Regions from separate parts of the Mesorhizobium sp. M0028 genome, predicted to be linked through region 2. Evidence: predicted binding sites of a transcription regulator. Region 2 holds the regulator's gene; each other region holds the start of a gene.
What was found. Region 2 encodes PhoB, which activates phosphate uptake and scavenging genes when phosphate is short. Its sites were predicted from a motif close to TGTCATNNANCTGTCAT; they were not measured.
Positions count from the first base shown of each region.

Region 1: a site for PhoB is predicted at 3,700-3,716, ahead of ppk2 (polyphosphate kinase 2). Genes of this name have one in related genera too.
Region 3: a site for PhoB is predicted at 1,628-1,644, ahead of phnF (phosphonate metabolism transcriptional regulator PhnF). Genes of this name have one in related genera too.

Region 1 covers NZ_JAMYVG010000001.1:893,886-900,952, forward strand. Annotated here, with positions in the region: gene NKJ93_RS04640 (DUF2066 domain-containing protein) at 1-454, shown strand, start outside; gene hemB (porphobilinogen synthase) at 542-1,573, shown strand; gene NKJ93_RS04650 (dihydrofolate reductase family protein) at 1,974-2,621, shown strand; gene ppk2 (polyphosphate kinase 2) at 2,673-3,593, opposite strand; gene NKJ93_RS04660 (aldo/keto reductase) at 3,874-4,917, shown strand; gene NKJ93_RS04665 (hypothetical protein) at 5,041-5,199, shown strand; gene NKJ93_RS04670 (DUF982 domain-containing protein) at 5,234-5,509, opposite strand; gene NKJ93_RS04675 (GntR family transcriptional regulator) at 5,606-6,268, opposite strand; gene NKJ93_RS04680 (multidrug efflux MFS transporter) at 6,437-7,067, shown strand, end outside.
Region 2 covers NZ_JAMYVG010000002.1:487,285-494,351, reverse strand. Annotated here, with positions in the region: gene xylF (D-xylose ABC transporter substrate-binding protein) at 1-545, opposite strand, end outside; gene NKJ93_RS07490 (ROK family protein) at 832-2,076, shown strand; gene phoB (phosphate regulon transcriptional regulator PhoB) at 2,086-2,775, opposite strand; gene phoU (phosphate signaling complex protein PhoU) at 2,792-3,499, opposite strand; gene pstB (phosphate ABC transporter ATP-binding protein PstB) at 3,532-4,335, opposite strand; gene pstA (phosphate ABC transporter permease PstA) at 4,332-5,183, opposite strand; gene pstC (phosphate ABC transporter permease subunit PstC) at 5,187-6,173, opposite strand; gene pstS (phosphate ABC transporter substrate-binding protein PstS) at 6,233-7,067, opposite strand, start outside.
Region 3 covers NZ_JAMYVG010000027.1:29,067-36,133, reverse strand. Annotated here, with positions in the region: gene NKJ93_RS30175 (carbon-phosphorus lyase complex subunit) at 1-472, opposite strand, end outside; gene phnH (phosphonate C-P lyase system protein PhnH) at 474-1,085, opposite strand; gene phnG (phosphonate C-P lyase system protein PhnG) at 1,085-1,546, opposite strand; gene phnF (phosphonate metabolism transcriptional regulator PhnF) at 1,681-2,424, shown strand; gene NKJ93_RS30155 (zinc-binding alcohol dehydrogenase family protein) at 2,443-3,459, opposite strand; gene NKJ93_RS30150 (ABC transporter permease) at 3,529-4,494, opposite strand; gene NKJ93_RS30145 (sugar ABC transporter ATP-binding protein) at 4,491-6,044, opposite strand; gene NKJ93_RS30140 (ABC transporter substrate-binding protein) at 6,150-7,067, opposite strand, start outside.

The DNA.
Region 1 (7,067 bases), on a different contig from region 2:
AGTGCTTGCTGAGCTCGGCAGCAAGCCGTGGCTCGGCGAGCGGCCGATCATCTCGGTACTGCTGGCTGTGCAAGATGCACGCCAGCATTTTGTCTTGGCGAGCGACGGAGACGAAAGCCCCTATATGGCAGAGTCCTTTCAATCGGCAGCCGGACCGTTGGCGATGAAGATCGTCATTCCAAGCAAGGCCGCTCTGGTAAAAACCGGGGCGATTTTCGAACAGGTGCGTGCGCTCTCACCCGAATTGCTTGCGAGAACTGTCGGCAACCAAGAGCTCTTGGCCGGCAGCCTAGTCTGGAGCGACAAGGAGTTGGGCTGGATCGCCGATTGGCGGCTTGCCATGGCCGGCAAGACCTACAAGTGGCAAGTGCGCGGCGTCAACTTCGACGAGGCATTCCGCGTCGCCATGCGGGGTGCTGCGCAGATCCTGTCAGGCAATGGCCAACCAGAATAGCGCCCGACAGGACCGCTGGCACAATCGTGTCGCATTGGTCAGCAGCGGAGGCTCGTGGTAAAAGTCGCCCGATCCGGAGTTTTGGCGATGAACAAATTCACCCCTGCAAAGCCTGCCGGCGCGCGCAGCGTCGACGAGATCACCGGCAGCCGGCGGCTGCGGCGCATGCGCAAGGCCGATTGGTCGCGCCGCCTTGTCCAGGAGAACCGGCTCTCGGTCGACGATCTGATCTGGCCGATCTTTGTCGTCGACGGCAGACAAGTGCGCGAACCGATCGCCGCCATGCCCGGCGTCTTCCGCCTGTCGCTCGACCTCGCCGTCAAGGAGGCTGAGCGCGCGGCTAAGCTTGGCATTCCGGCGATCGCCACTTTCCCCAATGTCGAGCTCGGCCTGCGCGATCAGACCGGTTCGCACATCCTCGATCCGGAAAACATCATCAACCGCGCCACCCGCGCCATCAAGCGCGCGGTGCCGGAGATCGGCATCATCACCGACGCGGCGCTGGACCCGTTCACCTCGCATGGCCATGACGGCATCTTGCGCGACGGCATTATCGTCAATGATGAAACGGTGGAGCAGGTGACGGCAGCAGCCGTCATCCAGGCGGCGGCAGGGGCCGACATCATCGCCCCCTCGGACATGATGGACGGCCGGATCGGTGCCATCCGCGATGCGCTGGACGCCAATGGGTTTCAGGATGTAGCGATCATGTCCTATGCGACCAAGTTCGCATCCGCCTTTTACGGCCCCTACCGCGAGGCGGTCGGCACCGCCGGCCTGCTCAAGGGCGACAAGAAGACCTATTACATCGATCACGCCAATTCCGACGAAGCGGTGCGCGAGGCCGAGCAGGATCTCGCCGAGGGCGCCGACATGCTGATGGTCAAGCCCGGCCTGCCCTATCTCGACATCATCCGCCGGCTGAAGGACGAGTTGCAGATGCCGACCTTCGCCTATCAAGTGTCGGGCGAATATTCGATGATCAAGGCCGCCGCCGCCAATGGCTGGATCGACGGGGAAAAGGCGATGCTTGAATCGCTGCTGGCCTTCAAGCGCGCCGGCTGCGACGGCATCCTGACCTATTTCGCGCCGGAAGTGGCTGAGATGCTGAAGGGGTGATGCGCCTCCGTAGCGCCCACATCGAGTAACGTTCCTTCGTCCAAAGCGCGACATGGCCACCGCAGGGCAATCGCTTCAGGTTTGCGCTGCCCCTCATTGCCCTGCCGGGCATTTCTCCCCGTATAGTGACGGGGAGAAAGACGCGTTCGCAAAAGATTTCGCCAATCTCCAGCGTTGCAAAAACATCGCCGAGGTTGCGGCCAGCCCCTTCGCCCCGTCACTATACGGGGAGAAGGTGCCGGCAGGCGGATGAGGGGCGGCGCCAACATTGAGATTGGTCATTCCAACATGATTTGGAAGCGATTGGCCCCGGCGATTCAAAAAACCGATTGCAAAATGCAATCAGTTAAGCTACCCGATAACTGCTTGCATCTCACAATTGGTTATCAAGGAGGCTCTCATGTCCAAACTTCGCGTCAGCGCTTTCACCTTGTCGATCGACGGCTTCGGCGCCGGTCCCGACCAAGACCTGAAGAACCCGCTGGGTGTTGGCGGGGAAGCCCTGCACGAATGGATGTTCGGCACCCGCACCTTCCGCAAGATGGTTCTCGGCAAGGATGGCGGGACCACGGACACTGACGAGGCGTTCGCCGCGCGCAGCTTCGAGAATGTCGGCGCCTGGATCCTCGGCCGCAACATGTTCGGGCCGATCCGCGGCGAGTGGCCTGACGAGAGCTGGAAAGGCTGGTGGGGAGACAATCCGCCATACCACGTGCCGGTCTTCGTGCTGACGCACCATCAGCGGGATCCCATTGTCATGGAGGGCGGCACGACCTTCTATTTCGTGACCGACGGCATCCACTCAGCGCTGGAGAAGGCGAAAGCAGCGGCTGACGGCAAGGATGTACGGCTGGGCGGTGGCGTTTCTACGATCCGGCAGTATCTCAAGGAAAAGCTCATCGACGAGATGCATCTGGCGATCTCACCTGTCCTGCTCGGCGCAGGCGAGAGCCTTTTTGCCGGCATCGACATGCCCAAGCTCGGCTACCGCTGCAGCGAGCAGGTCGCGACGCCGAAGGCCACGCATGTCATCATCGAGCGCGCCTAGCTTGTTGCAGGGCGCTGCCCACGGAGGCAGCGCCCCTCCTCGCTGCTTTAGTCAGTATTTCTCCGGCACATACAGTTCGCGCGGCAGCACCTGACGTTCGTATTCGGGATTGAAGACGCGCTCCGGTAGTGTGATCTCCTCGTGCGGCACCTCCTCATAGGGCATTTGCTTGAGGAGATGGTCGATGCAATTCAGCCGCGCCCGCTTCTTGTCGTTGCCCTCGACGATGAACCAGGGAGCTTCCGGGATGTTGGTGCGGGCGAAGGTTTCTTCCTTGGCCTTGGTGTACTGCTCCCAGCGCACGCGCGACTGGAGGTCCATCGGCGACAATTTCCATTGCTTCATCGGGTCGTGGATGCGCATCAAAAAGCGCATCTGCTGCTCCTCATCGGTGATCGAAAACCAGTATTTGACAAGCGTAATGCCTGAGCGGAGGAGCATGCGTTCGAAATCCGGCACGTCGCGAAAGAACTCCTCGACCTGATCCGGCTGGGCAAAGCCCATCACCCGCTCGACGCCGGAGCGGTTGTACCAGGAGCGGTCGAACAGCACGATCTCACCGCCGGCCGGCAGATGCGGAACGTAGCGCTGGAAATACCATTGCGACTTCTCGCGCTCGGTCGGCGCCGGTAGTGCTACGACGCGGCAGATGCGCGGATTGAGCCGCTGGGTGATGCGCTTTATGACGCCACCCTTGCCCGCCGAGTCGCGGCCCTCGAATACCACGACGAGCTTCTTCTTGTGATAGGCGACCCAGGACTGCAGCTTGATCAATTCGGATTGCAGCGTGATTAGATCCCGAAAATATTGCAGGCGGTCGATCGATGGCGGATGCGCATTCTTATAGATCTTGGCGATCTCCATCGACAGCGCCGGCTCAGAGATTTCCAGCTCATAATCTTCGTCGAGCGTGTCGGCGAGTTCCGCTTCCAGCCAGTCCCTGGCCGGGGAATTCTGTTTTATCTCGGTCATTTGCGCTGCTCCGCTTACAGGCCGTGTCGGCCGCTGTCAGGCGCTCTGCCGCCCGGCCCGGCGGCCGGAAATCGAAGCGCTGAACCGATGTTAGTATAGGCCAGCAATGACGGTTTTATTGCAGCCGCTGTTGCGCTGGCTGCGCGTCCAATCCGTAAGATGTGATCGATGTTGCCCTGCAACACGGGCGACAAGCGGAACGAATTATCCTACAAATGCCCGGTTCATTCAGGGCTGTCGTTTGAAACGCCCTTTCCCGATAAAATCATGAGGATACGACATGGAATACCGCACTCTCGGCCGTTCCGGGCTGAAGGTTTCGACGCTGACCATGGGCACCATGACGTTCGGCGGCGGCGGCGCGTTTTCGGCGGTCGGCAAGACCGACCTCGACGAGGCGCGCCGGATGATCGACCTTTGCATCGATGCCGGCATCAACGTCATCGACACCGCCAACGTTTATTCGAACGGGGTGTCAGAGGAGATCATCGGCGAGGCGCTCGGCGGCAAGCGCAAGGGCGACGTGTTGATCGCCTCCAAGGCGCGCATGCGGATCGGCAAAGGCCCCAATGATGAAGGCCTGTCGCGCTATCATCTGATCCGCGAATGCGAGAGGAGCCTGAAGCGCCTCAGGACCGATGTCATCGACATCTATTTCCTGCACGAGTGGGATGGCCTGACACCGCTCGAGGAAACCATCGCCGCGCTCGACACGCTGGTCGCGCAGGGCAAGGTCCGCTATGTCGGCTGTTCCAATTATTCCGGCTGGCAGGTGATGAAGGGGCTCGGTATCAGTGACCGTCATCACCAGCCGCGCTTCGTCACCCAGCAGATCCACTACACTCTGGAAGCCCGCGAGGCCGAGTATGAATTGTTGCCGATCTCGGTCGACCAGGGGCTCGGCGTGCTGGTCTGGAGCCCGCTCGCCGGCGGATTGCTGTCCGGCAAATATCACCGTGACCAGCCGACCGCCCGCCAGCTCAGCGGCTGGTCGGAACCGCCGATCCGCGACGAGGACCGGCTGTGGCGGATCGTCGACGTGCTGATCGATATCGGCAAGAACCACGGCGTGTCGGCAGCGCAGGTGGCGCTTGCCTGGTTGCTTGGCCGGCCCGCCGTCAGTTCGCTGGTGATCGGCGGACGAACCGAAGCGCATTTCAAGGACAATATCGCTGCTGCAAGCCTGGTGCTCGGCGATGAGGAGCGCACACGCCTCGACGTGGTCAGCAGGCCGCCCGTGCTCTATCCCTACTGGCACCAGCAATTCACGGCAAAGGACCGGTTCGGGCCCGCCGATCTCGTCCTCGACCGGGACGGCGCCTGAAAAAACGCCCTGAAGCGGGGCTCCCCGGACTGCGACGAGATATGGAGCCGATCGTGCCTTGCGGTGTTGTGTTTGTGGCCCAATGCTCCTAGGCAAAGGCCAAGCACAATGAAAGGAAACGATATGCCACGAGCACCGAACTACGGTCAGGAACGCAAGGAACGCGACCGGCAGAAGGCTGCCAAGAAGGCGGAAAAGCAGGCTGCCAAGGTCGCGGCCAAGGAGCGCTCGAAGCCCGAGGGCGAAAGCGAGTCCCAAACCAACACCGAAACGGCCGAGTGATGATATCAGGCCTGTCAGGCGGCCCGGGTCTCGATCAAGTCCCCGCTATGCCTCCGGCCGGCGCCTTGTCGCTGACGAAGACGTTCACTTCGCGGGCGGCGGCAATGAAGGCCCGTCTTGCGTTCATGGCCGGCTTGTCGCCGGCCAGCGCATCATGACAGGCTTGCAGCGCTTCGCGGTGCTTGGGGCTGCGCTTGCCGGGCCAATTGTTGAGGAGGTAGTCGGAAGCCTCGCGGGCCGTACGCAAGAGCTGATTGCTTCCCGCCGCGCCCTTGACGGTCACGGGTGTGTCAAATCGGTTGTTGTCCATCGCCGCTCTTACGCCATCGGCATTTGCGAAGCGAGACCGAAAGTAGCTTTCTTCGCTCATCTGCCTTTTTCGTGATCAATGGCCGCCGATCCTCACTCAAGCGACGACGGCAAATCCCCTGGCGCGCAGGCCGCGCCGGTCGTTGCGCAACGACGTGACCAGCCGGTCGCGGCTACCGTCGATATGAGATGAAAGCACGCAGGCGGCCCCGTCGGCATCGCCGGCCCGCACCGCCGACAGAATGTCATGGTGTTCGGCCCAGGCACGGCCAAGCGCTGCCTCGTCGCGAACCTCGAGCCAGCGGGCGCGCGACAGGCGCGTCATCGCATCACGAACCGCTCTGAACAGGAACTCGTTGCCTGACAGGCGCGCCAGCTCGATATGAAAATCCATGCCGACACGATGCCATTCCTCGCGCGGCGTCTGGTCGTCGCAGGAATCGAGCATCGCCTCGATGATTTCGACGGCACCCCTGTCCTGCAAGGCACAAGTCAGCCTGACTGCCGCGACCTCGACCGCCTCGCGATAGACGGCGATCTGCTCCAGCTCGGCAAGATTGATGGGCGAGACCGTCCAGCCGCGGCCGTCGCGGCAGATCAGGCCTTCGGTCTCGAGCCGCAGTAACGCCGCCCTGACCGGCGTGCGCGAGGCGCCGAAGCGGCTTTCGACCCAGCGCTCCGTCAGCCGCTCGCCGGGACCGATCTCGAGCCCGAGGATCATCTCGCGAAGCTGCTTTTCGACGTTCTGCATCTGCGACATTGGCGTTCCGTTGTTGGAGCCGGTTCATTGGCCCTCTGCTCACCGGCCATTACTGGCGATCACTTTGCAGGGACCGCATTGACAGCGACCAGCCTTGCGTCCATGACGGATACCAGTTTGGTATCCCAAAATGGTATCCGCAGCAACCCAACGACAGCAGTCTCTGACATGCCGCAAGACGCCACCCTCGCCGTGCAAGGCACGCATAACGTCCACTGGCGCCGCAATCTCGCCGTGTGTTTTGCCGGCTCGTTCAGCACGCTCGCAGCGATGACGCTGCTGTTGCCGTTCCTGCCGCTCTACGTCGAACAGCTGGGCGCCGAGGGCCATGCGGCGATCGTGCAGTGGTCGGGCATCGCCTACGGCGCCACTTTCCTTGCTGCCGCGCTGGTCGCACCCCTGTGGGGGCGGTTAGGCGACCGCTACGGCCGCAAACTGATGCTGGTGCGCGCCAGTTTCGGCATGGCGATGTGCATGTCGCTGACCGGCATGGTGCAGACTGTCTGGCAATTGGTGTTCTTGCGCCTGCTGATCGGCTTTGCCGGCGGCTATTCTTCGGGCTCGACCATCCTGGTTGCCATGCAGACGCCGAAGGATCGCTCCGGCTGGGCGCTGGGCGTGCTGTCGGCCGGAATCACGGCCGGTGCCCTGGTCGGCCCGCTGCTCGGCGGCGCGCTGCCGCCGCTGATTGGCATCCGCGCCACATTCCTGCTCGCCGGCGGCGTCATTTTCCTGGCCTTTCTGGCAACCACCTTGCTGATCAAGGAGGCCCCTCGCCCGGTTGCCGCCAAGGCCGCGT
Region 2 (7,067 bases):
TTGATCTTGCCGCTGTCGATGGCGTCCTTCAGCACTTCCATCGAACCGGCAAAAAGGAAATCGGCATTCGGATCGGCGCCCGAGCCCTTGATGAAGACATAGTTGCCTTCCGGCTTCACCTTGAACACGTCGCGGGCCTGCATGCGGCCGACTTCCTTGTTGTCGAAGGTCAGGTAAAAGACGTCCTTGTTCTCGATCAGCCGGTCGTAGCCGACAACCGGAATACCTTCGTCCAGCGCCTTTTGCACGGCCGGCCCTATCGCCGAGGCGTCCTGCGCCAGGATGATCAGTGCGTTGGCGCCCTGCGAGATCAGGCTCTCGACGTCGGTGAGCTGCTTGCCCGGATTGGACTGTGCGTCGGCGGAGATATACTTGTCGCCGGCAGCCTCGATGGCCGCCTTCATTGCGGCTTCGTCGGTCTTCCAGCGCTCTTCCTGGAAGTTCGACCAGGAAACGCCGATGACCTTGTCTTTAGCCTGCGCCACCGACGCAAGCGCCAGCGTCATGGCGACACCCGCCAGAATGGCGGTCGTGAATTTCTTCATCATATCCTCCCTGCGCCGCGTACGGCGTGACCAATTGGCCCCAAAGGCCAGCTTAGAGGCGCTAATTTTTTCGAGCCTCGAAAAAATACTGGCCCGATCTCCCGCTGCTGTCAACATCGATTCTGATGGATTTTGATGTTGCTGCGACTTTTTTCGAGCTTCGGAATAAACGATGACAGCGCCACCTGCATCTGACACTATTTGCCTCATCCGACACTATTTGTCGGCATTACCGACGGCTTCCGGTTCATGAGCGGCCGCGGCAAACCGGGAGGAAAGCAAAACGATGTCGGTCGGAATCCGCCATGACGATTTGCGCCGGCGCAACCGGGCGATGGTGATCTCGGCCGTGCGCCGGGCCGGCCAGCCATCGCGTACGGAGATCGCCGCAACCACCGGCCTCAGCCACTCGACCATATCGGCGATCTCCTCCGACCTGATACGGGAAGGCATCCTCGCCGAGAGCAAGGCAAGCGAACCCGTTTCGTTGAAACGCGGTCGTCCGCAGGTCGGCCTCGCCCTCAATCCGGAAGCGGCGGCGGTGCTGACCGTGGTGTTGTCGCTGAATTTCCTGTCGGCCGCCATCATCGACTATGCGGGGCAGGTGGTCGCCGAGGAACAGCGCCGGCTGGACACGCTGACCATGCCGCGCGACGAACTGATCCGCGAATGCATGGCCATCGTCCGGCGCCGGCTGGACGATCCAGATCTTGACGTCCGCAGTGTCGCCCGCATCGCCCTGGCGATTCAGGGAATTACCGACTCCCCTGCACGCGCCATGCTGTGGTCGCCGATCACGCCCCAGACGGACATCGCCTTTGCCGACATGCTGGAAGATGAATTCGGCATCCCGGCCACGGTGGAGAACGACTGCAATATGATGGCGGTGGCTTTGCGCTGGCGCGATCCGGATCGCTATCGCGACGACTTCATCGCCATCCTGCTTTCGCACGGCATCGGCATGGGGCTGGTGTTGAAGGGCGAGCTGTTCACCGGCACGCATTCCTCGGGCGGCGAGTTTGGCCACATGATCCATCGTCCGGGCGGCGCGCTCTGCCGTTGCGGGCGGCGCGGCTGCATCGAGGCCTATGCCGGCAATTACGCCATCTGGCGCAACGCCACGCAGATGAGCGAAGACAGCCAACCGGTCGCCGACGTCAGCGACGCCGACATGCGCGCGCTGGCGGTTCGGGCGCGCGAGAAGGACGGGCCGGAACGCGAAGCCTACCGCAAGGCCGGCGAAGCGCTGGGTTTCGGTCTCGGCTCGCTGTTCGCGCTGATCGATCCGGCACCGGTCGCAATGGTCGGCGCCAGTGCCGCCGCCTTTGATCTGATCGAGCCGGCCTTGCGGAAGGCCATCGCCCAGACCGCCGGCGGCCAGCATTCGGGCTCGATCTCCTTCGATACCGAGCCGAACGAATTGCCGCTGATCCGCGAAGGCTGTGCAATGCGGGCGTTAAGCTTCGTCGACCAGCAGATTTTCGCGCCGGGCGCGCAAATGAGGCCCGGCGTCAGAAAGAACGTAGCCTGACTGGGCGGGTCAATCTTCCCTGATCGCGTAGCCGGCACCGCGGATGGTGCGGATGACATCAGGCATGCGGCCGTTGTTGACGGCTTTGCGCAGCCGCCCGACATGCACGTCGACGGTGCGTTCGTCGATATAGATCGTCTCGCCCCAGACATTATCGAGTAACTGGCTGCGCGAGAAGACGCGGCCCGGATGCCGCATCATGAATTCGAGCAACCGGAATTCGGTCGGCCCGAGCCGGATCTCGGTCTTCTTGCGATACACCCTGTGCGATTCGCGATCGAGCACGATGTCGCCGACCTTCAGCACGCTGGACAGCACTTCCGGCTTGGCGCGGCGCAGCAGCGCCTTGACCCTGGCCATGAATTCCGGTGTCGAAAACGGTTTGACCAGATAGTCGTCGGCGCCGGTCGAAAGACCGCGTACCCGGTCGCTCTCCTCGCCGCGCGCGGTCAGCATGATGATCGGCAGCCGTTCGGTTTCGGGGCGCACCCGCAACCGGCGGCAGAGCTCGATGCCGGAAACCGCTGGTATCATCCAGTCGAGCACCAGAAGATCGGGCACATTCTCCTGCAAACGGATCTCGGCTTCGTCGCCGCGTGTCACCACCTCGACCTGGTAGCCTTCGGATTCGAGATTGTAGCGGAGCAGCACACCCAACGGCTCCTCGTCCTCCACCACCATTATGCGTGGTGCGATCATCGGCTGGGCACCCCCATCATGTCGCCGGTGCGGACATTGTCGTTTCGTCTTGCTTCGGACGATTGACCGGCAATTGCTCGCCGGTCAGCACATAATACGCATTTTCGGCGATGTTGGTGACATGGTCGCCGATCCGCTCCAGATTCTTGGCGCAGAACAGCAGATGCGTGCAAGCGGTGATGTTGCGCGGGTCTTCCATCATGTAGGTCAACAGTTCGCGGAACACCGACGTATATTTGACGTCGATGCGCTCGTCGGCGGCGCGTAGCTTGGCCAACGCGGCCGCATCGCCTGCAGCATACTCCTCGATGACGCCCTGCACCTGGATGAGCACCAGCTGCGCCATCGCATCGATGGAATGCGATAGGTCGCGCGGTGTGACGCTAAGGCCGACCGCACTCACACGCTTGGCGATATTCTTGGCAAGGTCGCCGATGCGTTCGAGATCGCCGGCCATGCGGATCGCCCCGACGACATGGCGCAGATCGTGGGCCATCGGCTGGCGCTTGGCGATCAGGGTGATGGCGCGGTCGTCCAGTTCGCGTTGACGCGCATCCATGATGGCATCGTCGGAAACGACGCGTTGCGCCAGCACGTTGTCAGAATTCAACAGGGCCTTGGTCGCCCCGCCGACCATCGAACCGGCGAGGTCGGCCATGTCGCGGATCAGCTTGCTGATCTGCTCGAGATCCTCGTCGAAAGAAGCGACTGTGTGTTCGCCCATGGTCCTGTCCTCATATGCGTGATCGGAACGGCTCAGCCGAAGCGGCCGGTGATGTAATCCTGCGTGCGCTTCTCGCGGGGCGACGTGAAGATCTTCTCGGTCCGGTCGAACTCTACCAGTTCACCCAGATACATGAAGGCGGTCTGGCGCGATACGCGCGCCGCCTGCTGCATGTTGTGGGTGACGATGACGATCGTGTAGTCGGCTTGCAATTCGTCGATCAGTTCCTCGATCTTGGCGGTCGACAGCGGGTCGAGTGCCGAAGCCGGCTCGTCGAGCAGAATGACTTCCGGCTTCACCGCCACGGTGCGGGCAATACAAAGCCGCTGCTGCTGGCCGCCTGACAGGCTCAAGCCGCTGGCGTTGAGCTTGTCCTTGACCTCGCCCCACAGCGCGGCCCGCTTCAACGCTTGTTCGACGCGGCCGTCCATTTCGGACTTGCCCAGATTCTCATAAAGCCTGACGCCGAAGGCGATGTTCTCGTAGATCGACATCGGGAACGGCGTCGGCTTCTGGAACACCATGCCGATCTTGGTCCTCAGGAGATTGAGGTCCTGCGAGCGGTCGAGAATGTTCTTGCCGTCGAGCAGCACCTGGCCCTCGGCTGTCTGCTTCGGGTAGAGTTCGTAGATGCGGTTGAACACACGCAGCAGCGTCGATTTCCCGCAGCCCGAAGGGCCGATGAAGGCAGTGACGCTGCGCTCGGGCAGCGACAAGGTGATGTCCTTCAACGCCTTGCTCTGGCCGTAGTAGAAGTTGAGGTTCTTGACCTCGATCTTCGTCTTCTCGGCGACCGTCTCGGTCATCGTCATGTCCGCGGACAACATCTGTGTCATCTGTCCTCTCTGCGTCCGGTAAGGCTGCGGGCGAGGATGCTCAAGCCCAGAACCGTCAGGGTGATTATGAGTGCGCCGCTCCACGCCAGTTGCTGCCATTCCTCGTAAGGGCTGAGAGCGAACTGGAAGATGGTCACCGGCAGGCTGGCCATCGGCGCGTTGATATTGCTGCTCCAGAACTGGTTGTTGAGCGCGGTGAAGAGCAGCGGCGCCGTCTCGCCGGAAATGCGTGCTATCGCCAGCAATATGCCGGTGACGATGCCGGACAATGCGGCGCGGTAGGCGACCGAACGGATCACCACCCAGCGCGGCGCGCCGATCGCGGCGCCGGCTTCACGCAACGCGTTCGGCACCAGGTTGAGCATGTCTTCAGTGGTGCGCACGACCACCGGAATGACCAGGATGGCAAGCGCAACGGCGCCGGCTATGGCCGAGAAATGCCCCATTGGCCGCACCATCAACTCATAGACGAACAAGCCGATGATGATCGACGGCGCCGACAACAGGATGTCGTTGATGAAGCGCACGACGGTGGTGATGCGCGAGAAACGCCCATATTCGGCCATGTAGGTTCCCGCCAGCACGCCGATCGGCGTGCCGACGACAACGGCGATGATCGTCATCAGCAGGCTGCCCGCGATTGCATTGAGCAGGCCGCCGGCCTCGCCTGGCGGTGGCGTCATCTCGGTGAAGACCGCGAACGAAAGCCCGGCTGTGCCCTTATAGACCAGTGCACCGAGAATGAGCGCCAGCCAGGCAAGCCCGATGCCGGCGGCGACGACGCAAAGCGCCATCATCACCGAATTTCTGGCTTTGCGGCGGCTGTGGAGCGATGAGGATGTCGACATCGGTCAGGCTCCCGTACGGGCGTCGATCCGCATCAGCATATAGCGGGCGGCGGCAAGGATCAGGAAAGTGATGACGAACAGGATCAGGCCGAGCGAAACCAGGGAAGAGGTGTAGAGATCGCCGTCGGCCTCGGTGAATTCATTGGCGATGGTCGCCGAGATGGTCGTGCCCGGCGCGAACAGGGAGGCGCTGATGCGGTGGGCGTTGCCGATGACGAAGGTCACCGCCATGGTTTCGCCGAGCGCGCGGCCGAGGCCAAGCATGACGCCGCCCATGATACCGATGCGGGTATAGGGAATGACCACGCGCCGGGTCACTTCCCAGGTCGTGCAACCGATGCCGTAGGCCGATTCCTTCAGCACCGCCGGCACCGTATCGAAGACGTCCTTGGTGATCGAGGTGATGAAGGGCAGCACCATGATGGCGAGGATCAGCGCCGAGGTCAGAAGGCCGATGCCGTAAGGAGGGCCGGCGAAAAGGCTGGATAGTCCCGGCACGCCGTGGAAGATGTTGATGATGAAGGGCTGTATCGTCGTCTGCAGGAACGGCGCGAACACGAACAGGCCCCAGATGCCGTAGATGATCGAGGGAATGCCGGCCAACAGCTCGACCGCTATGCCGATCGGGCGCCTGAGCGGGCGCGGGCAGAGTTCGGTGAGAAACACGGCAATGCCGATGCCGATCGGAACCGCGATCAGGATGGCGATGGCCGCCGTGACCAGCGTGCCGTAGATCGGCGCCAGCGCGCCAAATTTTTCCGTTACCGGATTCCAGCTTTCAGTCGTCAGGAAAGAGAACCCGAAGGACGACAGGGCCTGCCATGAGCCGGCAAACAGCGAGATTGCGACACCACCGAGGATGACCAGCACAAGAATTGCGGAAGCGCGGGTGAGTCCGCGGAATATGGCGTCTGTGAGCGCGAAGCGCCGCACCGTAGCTTCCCTGGCCCGGGCTGCAGATGATAGCATGGCATCGGAAGCGATGGTCATTGGGTCCTCGCGATTGAAGGCAACAGGGAGGGCGCCGTCGACGCCCTCCCTGGAGGAGATTACATAGCCGAGTAGAGCGGCTTGCCGTCGCTGCCGACGACTTCCTTGGCCCACATGGCCTTGACGCTCTCGACCACCTTGTCGGGCATCGGAACGTAGTCCAGCTCGCCGGCCATCTCGTCGCCCTTGTCGTATGCCCAGGCGAAGAATTTGAGCGCTTCGCCGGTGGTCGCCGCGTCGTCCGGCTTCTTGTACAGGAGGATCCACGTCGCCGCCGTCATTGGCCAGGACTCGGCGCCCGGCTCGTTGGCGAGGATGACGCCATAGCCCGGCTGCGAGCTCCAGTCGGCATTGGCCGCTGCCGCCGAGAATGCCGCCGCGGTGGGTTCGACCTTCTTGCCGTCCTTGTTGATCATATCGGTGTGGGTGAGCTTGTTCTGCTTGGCATAGGCGTATTCGACATAGCCGATCGCGCCGCCGGTCTGGGAGACGTTGTTGGCAACGCCCTCATTGCCCTTGGCGCCGATGCCCACGGGCCATTCCACGGCCTTGTCGACGCCGACCTTTTCTTTCCAGTCCGCGCTGACGTCGCCGAGGTAGTATGTGAAGTTGAACGTCGTGCCCGACCCATCGGAACGGTGAACGACCGCGATCGCCTGCGAAGGCAGCTTGACGTCGGGATTGAGCTTCTTGATCGCCTCGTCATCCCAGCTCGTGATCTTGCCGAGGAAGATGTCGGCCAGCGTCGGGCCGTCGAGAACCAACTCGCCCGGCTTGATGCCTTCGAGGTTGACGACGGGAACGATGCCGCCCATCACCATCGGGAACTGAGCCAATCCGGACGATTCAAGCTCTTCGCCTTTCAGCGGCGCATCAGAAGCGCCGAAGGTAACG
Region 3 (7,067 bases), on a different contig from region 2:
TGGCCGCGACGCGCGGCATCGCCTCCGCTTCGCCTGCACGCTGCTCCGGTTCGGCGACTTCGCCGCCGGCGGCAAGCTCGGGATCGAGCAACCGGTGGGTGTAGTCGAAAGTCGGGCCGAGCAACTGCCCGCCGGGCAGGTCCTTGTAGGTCGCCGACACGCGCCGTTCGACCAGCATCGAGCCGGTTTCGATCGCCCTGGTATAGCCGAAACGCGGCAGCGTCGTGCGATAGGCGCGAACCAGGAAGATCGCCTCGATCATGTCGCCGCGCGCCTGGACGATGGCGAGTGCCGCCAATTCCCTGTCGTAGAGCGAACCTTCGCTCATCACCCGGTCGACGCCGAGCGCCAGCTGCTCGACGATCTGGTCGAGCCGAAGTGCGGGCACCGAGCGATCGCCGCGCCGGCGGTCGGCGAGCAATTTGTGGGCGTTGCGGATGGCTGCTTCACCGCCTTTTACCGCGACATACATCCTACGCCTCCATCGTCTTAATGCGCGTCGTGCGCGGCAGGCAGGCAATTGCGTCGGACGTGGCGAGGATGATGTCGACACCCCGCGGAAAGCGTTGATTGTTCTGCTTCCATTGCTCGACGAAATGACGCGGCATTTGCGCCGGCGCGATCGTCGCCGTCTTCTCGATGCCCGGGCCTTCGAGCAGCAGCGGAGCGCCGGAGACGAGATCGCCGACCTCAAGGATCAGCGTCGTCGAACGATCGGGATAATCCTGGGTGCCTTGCGAAAACCCGTCGAGCGCCATCATCTCGGCCGGCGTGGCAATCAGCGCGAAATGCGCGTCGGCCGGGGTGTTGGCCAGCGGCGCGCCGGTATGGAAGCCAAGCCAGGATTTCACCGCCGCCGACCCCTGCAAAGCCGGGTCGAGCCAGAGCGGCGTGTCGTTGTCGCACAGCGCCAGAGCAATGGCGCCGGCGATGGCCGACAGCGGCGCCGGGGGGTGGGCGAGGGCCGGCAGCGGCTGCACGCTGCCCGGCCGCGCCATCGCGTCCATGACGGCGCGGAATACGGTCTGCGCGTTGAATACCGGATCGGCGAAGCCGCCCTCAATGGATTGAGTGGCGATGTCCATCAGTCTTCCCCGCGTACCATGGTGAAGAAATCGACCTTGGTCGCCGCCGTCTCTGCGCGGCGCTGGTCACGCGCCTTGGCCAGTGCGGCTTGCAAGGGCGCGACGATCCTGGTCTCGACCTCGTTGCGGTGGGCCGGATCCTGCCAGAGCGCGTCGGCGATTGCCGCCAGCCTTGCCTTCTGCTTGTCGCGACCAAGCGCGTAGCAGTGGCCGACATGGCCGGACGCAAGCCGCACCGTGGCGCGGGTGACCGTCGCCTCGCCGACATTGAACGGCGCGCCGCCACCGCCAATGCGGCCGCGCACGGTCACCAGGCCGGCTTCGGGGCCACGTAGAAGTTCTGCTTCGCAAGGCAGGCCGGCTTCGTCCCAGAGGCGGACAATGTCGTCGCCGGCCGATTGCGCCAGCGTCGCCATTACGGCCTTGCGCTCGGCCTGCTCTCGCGCTTCCCGTCCTCGCATGGCCGGTGCTCCTCGTTCGCGTGCATTTGTCTATTGATATAGACAACTATACAAATTATATCTATTATCTAGCGCGTGTCTATGACGTGTACGTGACACGGGCCAAAAGGTCGGCGCAAAGATTGGGGCGGGAAATGATCGGGCAGGCCAACAGCATCGAGCGGCGCAGCGGTGTCGCGCTATGGCGGCAGATCGCCGACCAGATCCTGCACTCGATCGCCGTCGGCGATTTTCCCGAGAATGCCGCGCTGCCGCCGGAGGTGGCACTTGCCGAACGCTATGGCGTCAACCGCCATACGGTGCGCAGCGCTATCGCAGCGCTGGTGCAGGAGGGTGTGCTCAAGGCGGAGCAAGGGCGTGGCACCTTCGTGCTGTCGCGAAAGCGGCTGTCCTATCCGATCGGCGCCCGCACCCGCTTTTCCGAGGGATTGCAAGGACAGGCGTCAGAGCGGCATATCACCTTGCTCGCGTCGTCGGTGGAGCCGGCCAACCGTCGTGTCGCAGAGGGCTTAGGCCTTGTGCAGGGGGCCGACGTGATACGCCTGGAAACGCGCGGCGAAGCCGATGGAATGCCGGTGTCCCGCGCTGCCGGCTGGTTCGATGCCAGGCGCTTTGCCGGCATCGATGCCGCTATGGCAGAAACCGGTTCGATCACGGCATCGCTGGCACGTTTCGGCATCGACGACTATCTCCGGCAATCGACCGTGCTGTCGGCGCGCCATGCCGATGCCGCCGACCTTGCCGACCTCGACCTGCAGCCCGGCGCCATCGTGCTGGTGACGGTCGCCGTCAACGTCACGCCCGACGGTCAGCCGATCCAGTTTTCGGAGTCGCGCTTCCCGGCCGAGCGGATCGAACTCAAACTGTCGGCGCTTTGAGACGCGGCTATCGTTGTGTCATCCGACCTGGATGACCGCCTTGATCAGCCCGGATTTCTCATGTGCCCAGCGGGCGAGGTCGCGCGGCGTCTCGCCAAGCATGGTGCGGTGGGTGACTAGCTTTGCCAGCGGCACCGCACCGTTGCGGATTGAAGCGGCGACATGGTCGAAATCGGCGCGCAGAGCGTTGCGGCTGCCGATCAGCATCATCTCGCGCTTGTGGAATTCGGGATCGGAAAAGGCGATGTCGTCCTTGACGACGCTGACCAGCACCAGCGTGCCGCCATGCGCGACATGGGCGAAGGCCGACTGCACCGACTGGGTGTTGCCGGTGGCGTCGAAGACCGCGTCAAAACCATCGCCGTCGGTCGCCTGCCGCACCAGATCAGCGGCGGCGCCCTGCGAGCCGTTGAGGGTCGCGAAGCCGAGTTCGCTTTCGGCGAAACCCAGCCTCTCGGCACTCATGTCGAGCAGCGTCACGTCGAGCCCGGCGATGCGGGCGAACAGCGCCGTGCCGAGGCCGATCGGGCCGGCGCCGATGACCAGGGTACGCGCGCCCGATTGAGCCAGCGAGCGCCGCACCGCATGCGCCCCGATCGCCAGGAATTCGACGGCGGCCGCATCGGCCAGCGACAGGCCGTTTGCCGGATAAAGATTTTGCGCCGGCACCAGGATCTGCTCGCACATGGCGCCGTCGCGATGGACGCCGAGCACCTCGATCCTGACGCAGCAGTTCGGCTTGCCTTGCCGGCAGGCGATGCATTTGCCGCAGGCGAGATAGGGATTGACGATCACCGCTTCGCCTATTGCCAGATCGACGCCTTGGCCGGTCTCCAGCACGGTCCCCGAGACTTCATGGCCCATGATGCGGGGATAGGCGAGGAACGGGTGCTTGCCTTCAAAAATGTGATAATCGGTGCCGCAGATGCCGACATGACTGACCGCGACCAGCGCCCAGCCCGAGGGCGGCGCGCCAGGCGCCGGGCGATCTTCGAGGACAAGTTCGCCGGGCGAGCGGCAGACGACGGCTTTCATGCTTCAATCCAGTCGGTTCATGGCACCGCCGGCTCTGCTGTTGCGAGGCCGGCGGCTGTTAGGGGCGATCTATTTGCCGCGGCGGCGCAGCCCGTCGAAATAGACGATGACGATGATCAGCACGCCGGTGATGATGCGCTGCCAGAAGGCGTTGACGTTGAGCAGATTGGCGCCGTTGTTGATGGTGGCAAGGATGAAGGCGCCGAGCAGCGGCCCGTGCACGGAGCCGACAGCGCCGAACAGCGACGTGCCGCCGATCACCGAAGAAGCGATCGCCTGCAATTCCCAGCCCTCGGCCTGCGTCGGATTGCCGATGCCGATGCGCGACGCGAGCAGCACGCCGACGAAGGCCGCACACAGCCCCGACAATGTATAGGCCATGTAGATTGTGCGCTGGACGTTGACGCCCGACAGACGCGATGCCTCGGCGTTGGAGCCGACCGAGAACAGGTAGCGGCCCCAGCGGCTGTGGTGCAGGAAGATGTAGGCCGGAATGCCGACCAGGATCACCATCCAGAACAGATTGGGGACGCCGACGAAGGAACTGCGCGAGAACGTCTGGAAGGCGTCGTTGTTGATCGAGATCGAGTTGCCGTTGGTCATCAACAGGCCGATGCCACGCAGCGAGGTCAGCGTCGCCAGGGTGATGATGAAGGGTGGCAAGCCCATCTTGACGATGCCGAAGCCATGGAACATGCCAATGGCGACGCCGACCAGCAAGGTAATCAGGATGGCTAGGAAAACCGGTGTGCCGGCGTTGATCAGCATCGCGACGATGACGGTGGCGAAGCCGACAACGGCGCCGACGGAAAGGTCGATGCCGCCGGTGATGATGACGAAGGTCTGGCCGACCGCCAGGATGGCGATCATCGACCCTTGCCGCAACAGGTTCGAGATGTTGTTGGCCGAGGCGAAGCTCGGCGTCGCCACCGACAAGATGATCCACAAAAGAACCAGCAGTGCCAGCAGTGTCAGCCCGAACAGGGCGTTGTAGTTGCGTTTCGGCCTTTCGGCAGCGATCGCCTCGGTGCTCATATCCGTCCTCCCGGTCTTTCTTGTTTCTCGGCCAGCGCCTGGGTGAGGATCTCCTCGTGGTCAGCGGTACGAAACCCATGCGTGGCCACCAGCTTGCCGCGCCGGAACACATGCAGCGTGTCGGCGAGCTCATAGACCTCGGGCAGGTAGGACGAGATCAGGATGATGCCGGCGCCCTTGGATAGCAGCGCGCCAAACAGGCGGTAGATCTCGGCCTTGGTGCCGACATCGACGCCGACGGTCGGCTCGTCGAAGATGAACAGCTTGGCGCCGTGCGCGAGCCATTTGCCGATGACGATCTTCTGCTGATTGCCGCCGGACAGGCTGGAGGCCAGCGCACTTCGCGTCGGCGTCTTGATGCGCAGGTCGGCGATCTGGCGATCGGCCTGGGCTTTTTCCTGCGCACGGGAGATCAGCAGATTGCTCGAGATGCGCTTGTAGATCGGCAGATTGAGGTTGAGCCCGACCGGCAGGTTGAGGCAGAGGCCCTGGTCGCGGCGGCTTTCCGGGGCCAGCGCCATGCCGAGCCTGATCGCGTCGTGTTCTGAATTGACCTTGACCTCCTTGCCCTCCCAGAGGATCTGGCCGCCCGATTTGCGGTGGCGGCCATAGAGCGTGGTGACGAACTCGCTGCGGCCGGCGCCGATCAGGCCGTAGAGGCCGACGATCTCGCCGGCGCGGACGGACATCGAGACATTTTCGAAACCCTTGCCGGAGAGATTCCTGGTTTCTACAAGCATCGCGCCCGGGGTGAAATGCTCCTTGTGGTAGACCTGCTCGATCGAGCGGTTGATCATCATCTTGACCAGCTCGGCGTCATTGGTCTCGGCGATATTCCTGGTGCCGACCAGCGTGCCGTCGCGCAGCACCGAGACGCGGTCGGCGAGCTCGAACACTTCTTCCATGCGATGGCTGATGTAGATGATGGTGACGCCTTCGCCCTTCAGCCGGCGGATCAGCGTGAACAGCTGGTCGGCCTCCTTGCGGGTAAGATAGGCGGTCGGCTCGTCGAAGATCAGGAATTTGGTGCCGCGCACCGTGGCGCGGGCGGCGGCGATCAACTGCTGCTGGCCGATGGTCAGGTCACCCAGCATGACATGCGCCGGCAGGTCGAAGCCGAGATCGTCGATGATCTTCTGCGCCTGCCTGACCATCGCCCGCTGCTGCAGGATGCCGAAGCGGGAATCCTCCTCGCCGAGGAACATGTTGGCGGCGACGGTGAGATGGCGGCATAGGACGACTTCCTGATGCACGGCATTGATGCCGAGCGCCATCGCCTCATGCGGCGTCGCCAATGCGGCAGGCTTGCCCTCCCAGATGACGTCGCCGGAGGTGCGCGGCATGACGCCGGTCAGAAGCTTGATCAGGGTGGATTTGCCGGCGCCGTTCTCGCCGACGATGGCGTGGATCTCGCCGGCCTTGAAGGCGAGGTCGACCGGCTTCAGCGCGTGGGTGCCGGGATAGCGCTTTTCCAGCCCGCGGAGTTCGAGGATGGTCCTGCCCGGTTCAAGCGTTGGGGCCGGATGGAGTTCCTGCGCCGTCGACATCATGACAATCCTCCCAGATTGGCCCCCAAAGATTGGCCTCGCGATTGGCACGAGTGGGATGTTTCCGGGGCGAAAAAGGCCCCGGAAACAGTTCACTTGCGGCTATGCTCAGTCGAGCTTCGGGTTGAGCAGCGCGTCGATCTTCGGATCCTTCATGTTGGCCTTGGTAACCAAATTGGCGCCGGTGTCGACATTGGCCTCGACCTTCTCGCCCTTCGAGGCGGCGAGCGCCGTCTTGATGCCGTCATAGCCCATCCGGTACGGATCCTGAACGACGAGCGCCGAGATGACGCCGTCGTTGAGGAACTTGATCAGCTTCTCGTCGCTGTCGAAACCGACAAGCCCGACCTTGCCGGCCAGACTGTTCTCGGCGATCGCCTGACCGACGCCCTGCGCCATGATCAGGTTGGAGGCGAAGATGCCCTTGAGGTTGGGGTTGGCGGTGATCAGGTCGGTGGCGATGTTGAGGCCGGTGGTGGCCTGGCCGTCGGCGTATTTGTCGGCGACCAGCTTGAGGCCCGGATATTTGGCGGCGAGCTGTTCCTTAAAACCCTGGGCGCGCTGTTCGAGCGAGCCGGCGCCCGGAAGAGCGGTGATCAGGGCGACGTCGCCCTCGACCTTGCCGCCATTGGCTTCGCCGATGGCTGCGGCAAGGCCGTCAGCGGCAACGCGGCCGCCCTGGATGTTGTCGGTGGTCAGGAACGAGGTGAAGGCCTTGGAGTCGGCGCCAGAGTCGATACCGATGATCTTGACCTTGGTGGCGGCCTCGTCGATCGGCTTGCCGAGCGCCTTGGCTTCGGTCGGCGCGATGACGACGGCGGCCGGGTTACCGGCGACGGCATTTTCGAGGATCGAGATCTGGCCGTTGACGTCGGTCTCGGCCTGGGCGCCGAGCTCCGGCACGTTGACGCCGAGATCCTTGCCGGCCTTGCGGGCGCCGGCCAGAACGATCTGCCAGTAGAAGGACGTGGTGTCCTTAACGATGATCGGAATGGTCGCGTCGGCCGCGGATGCCGGGGCCGAGTG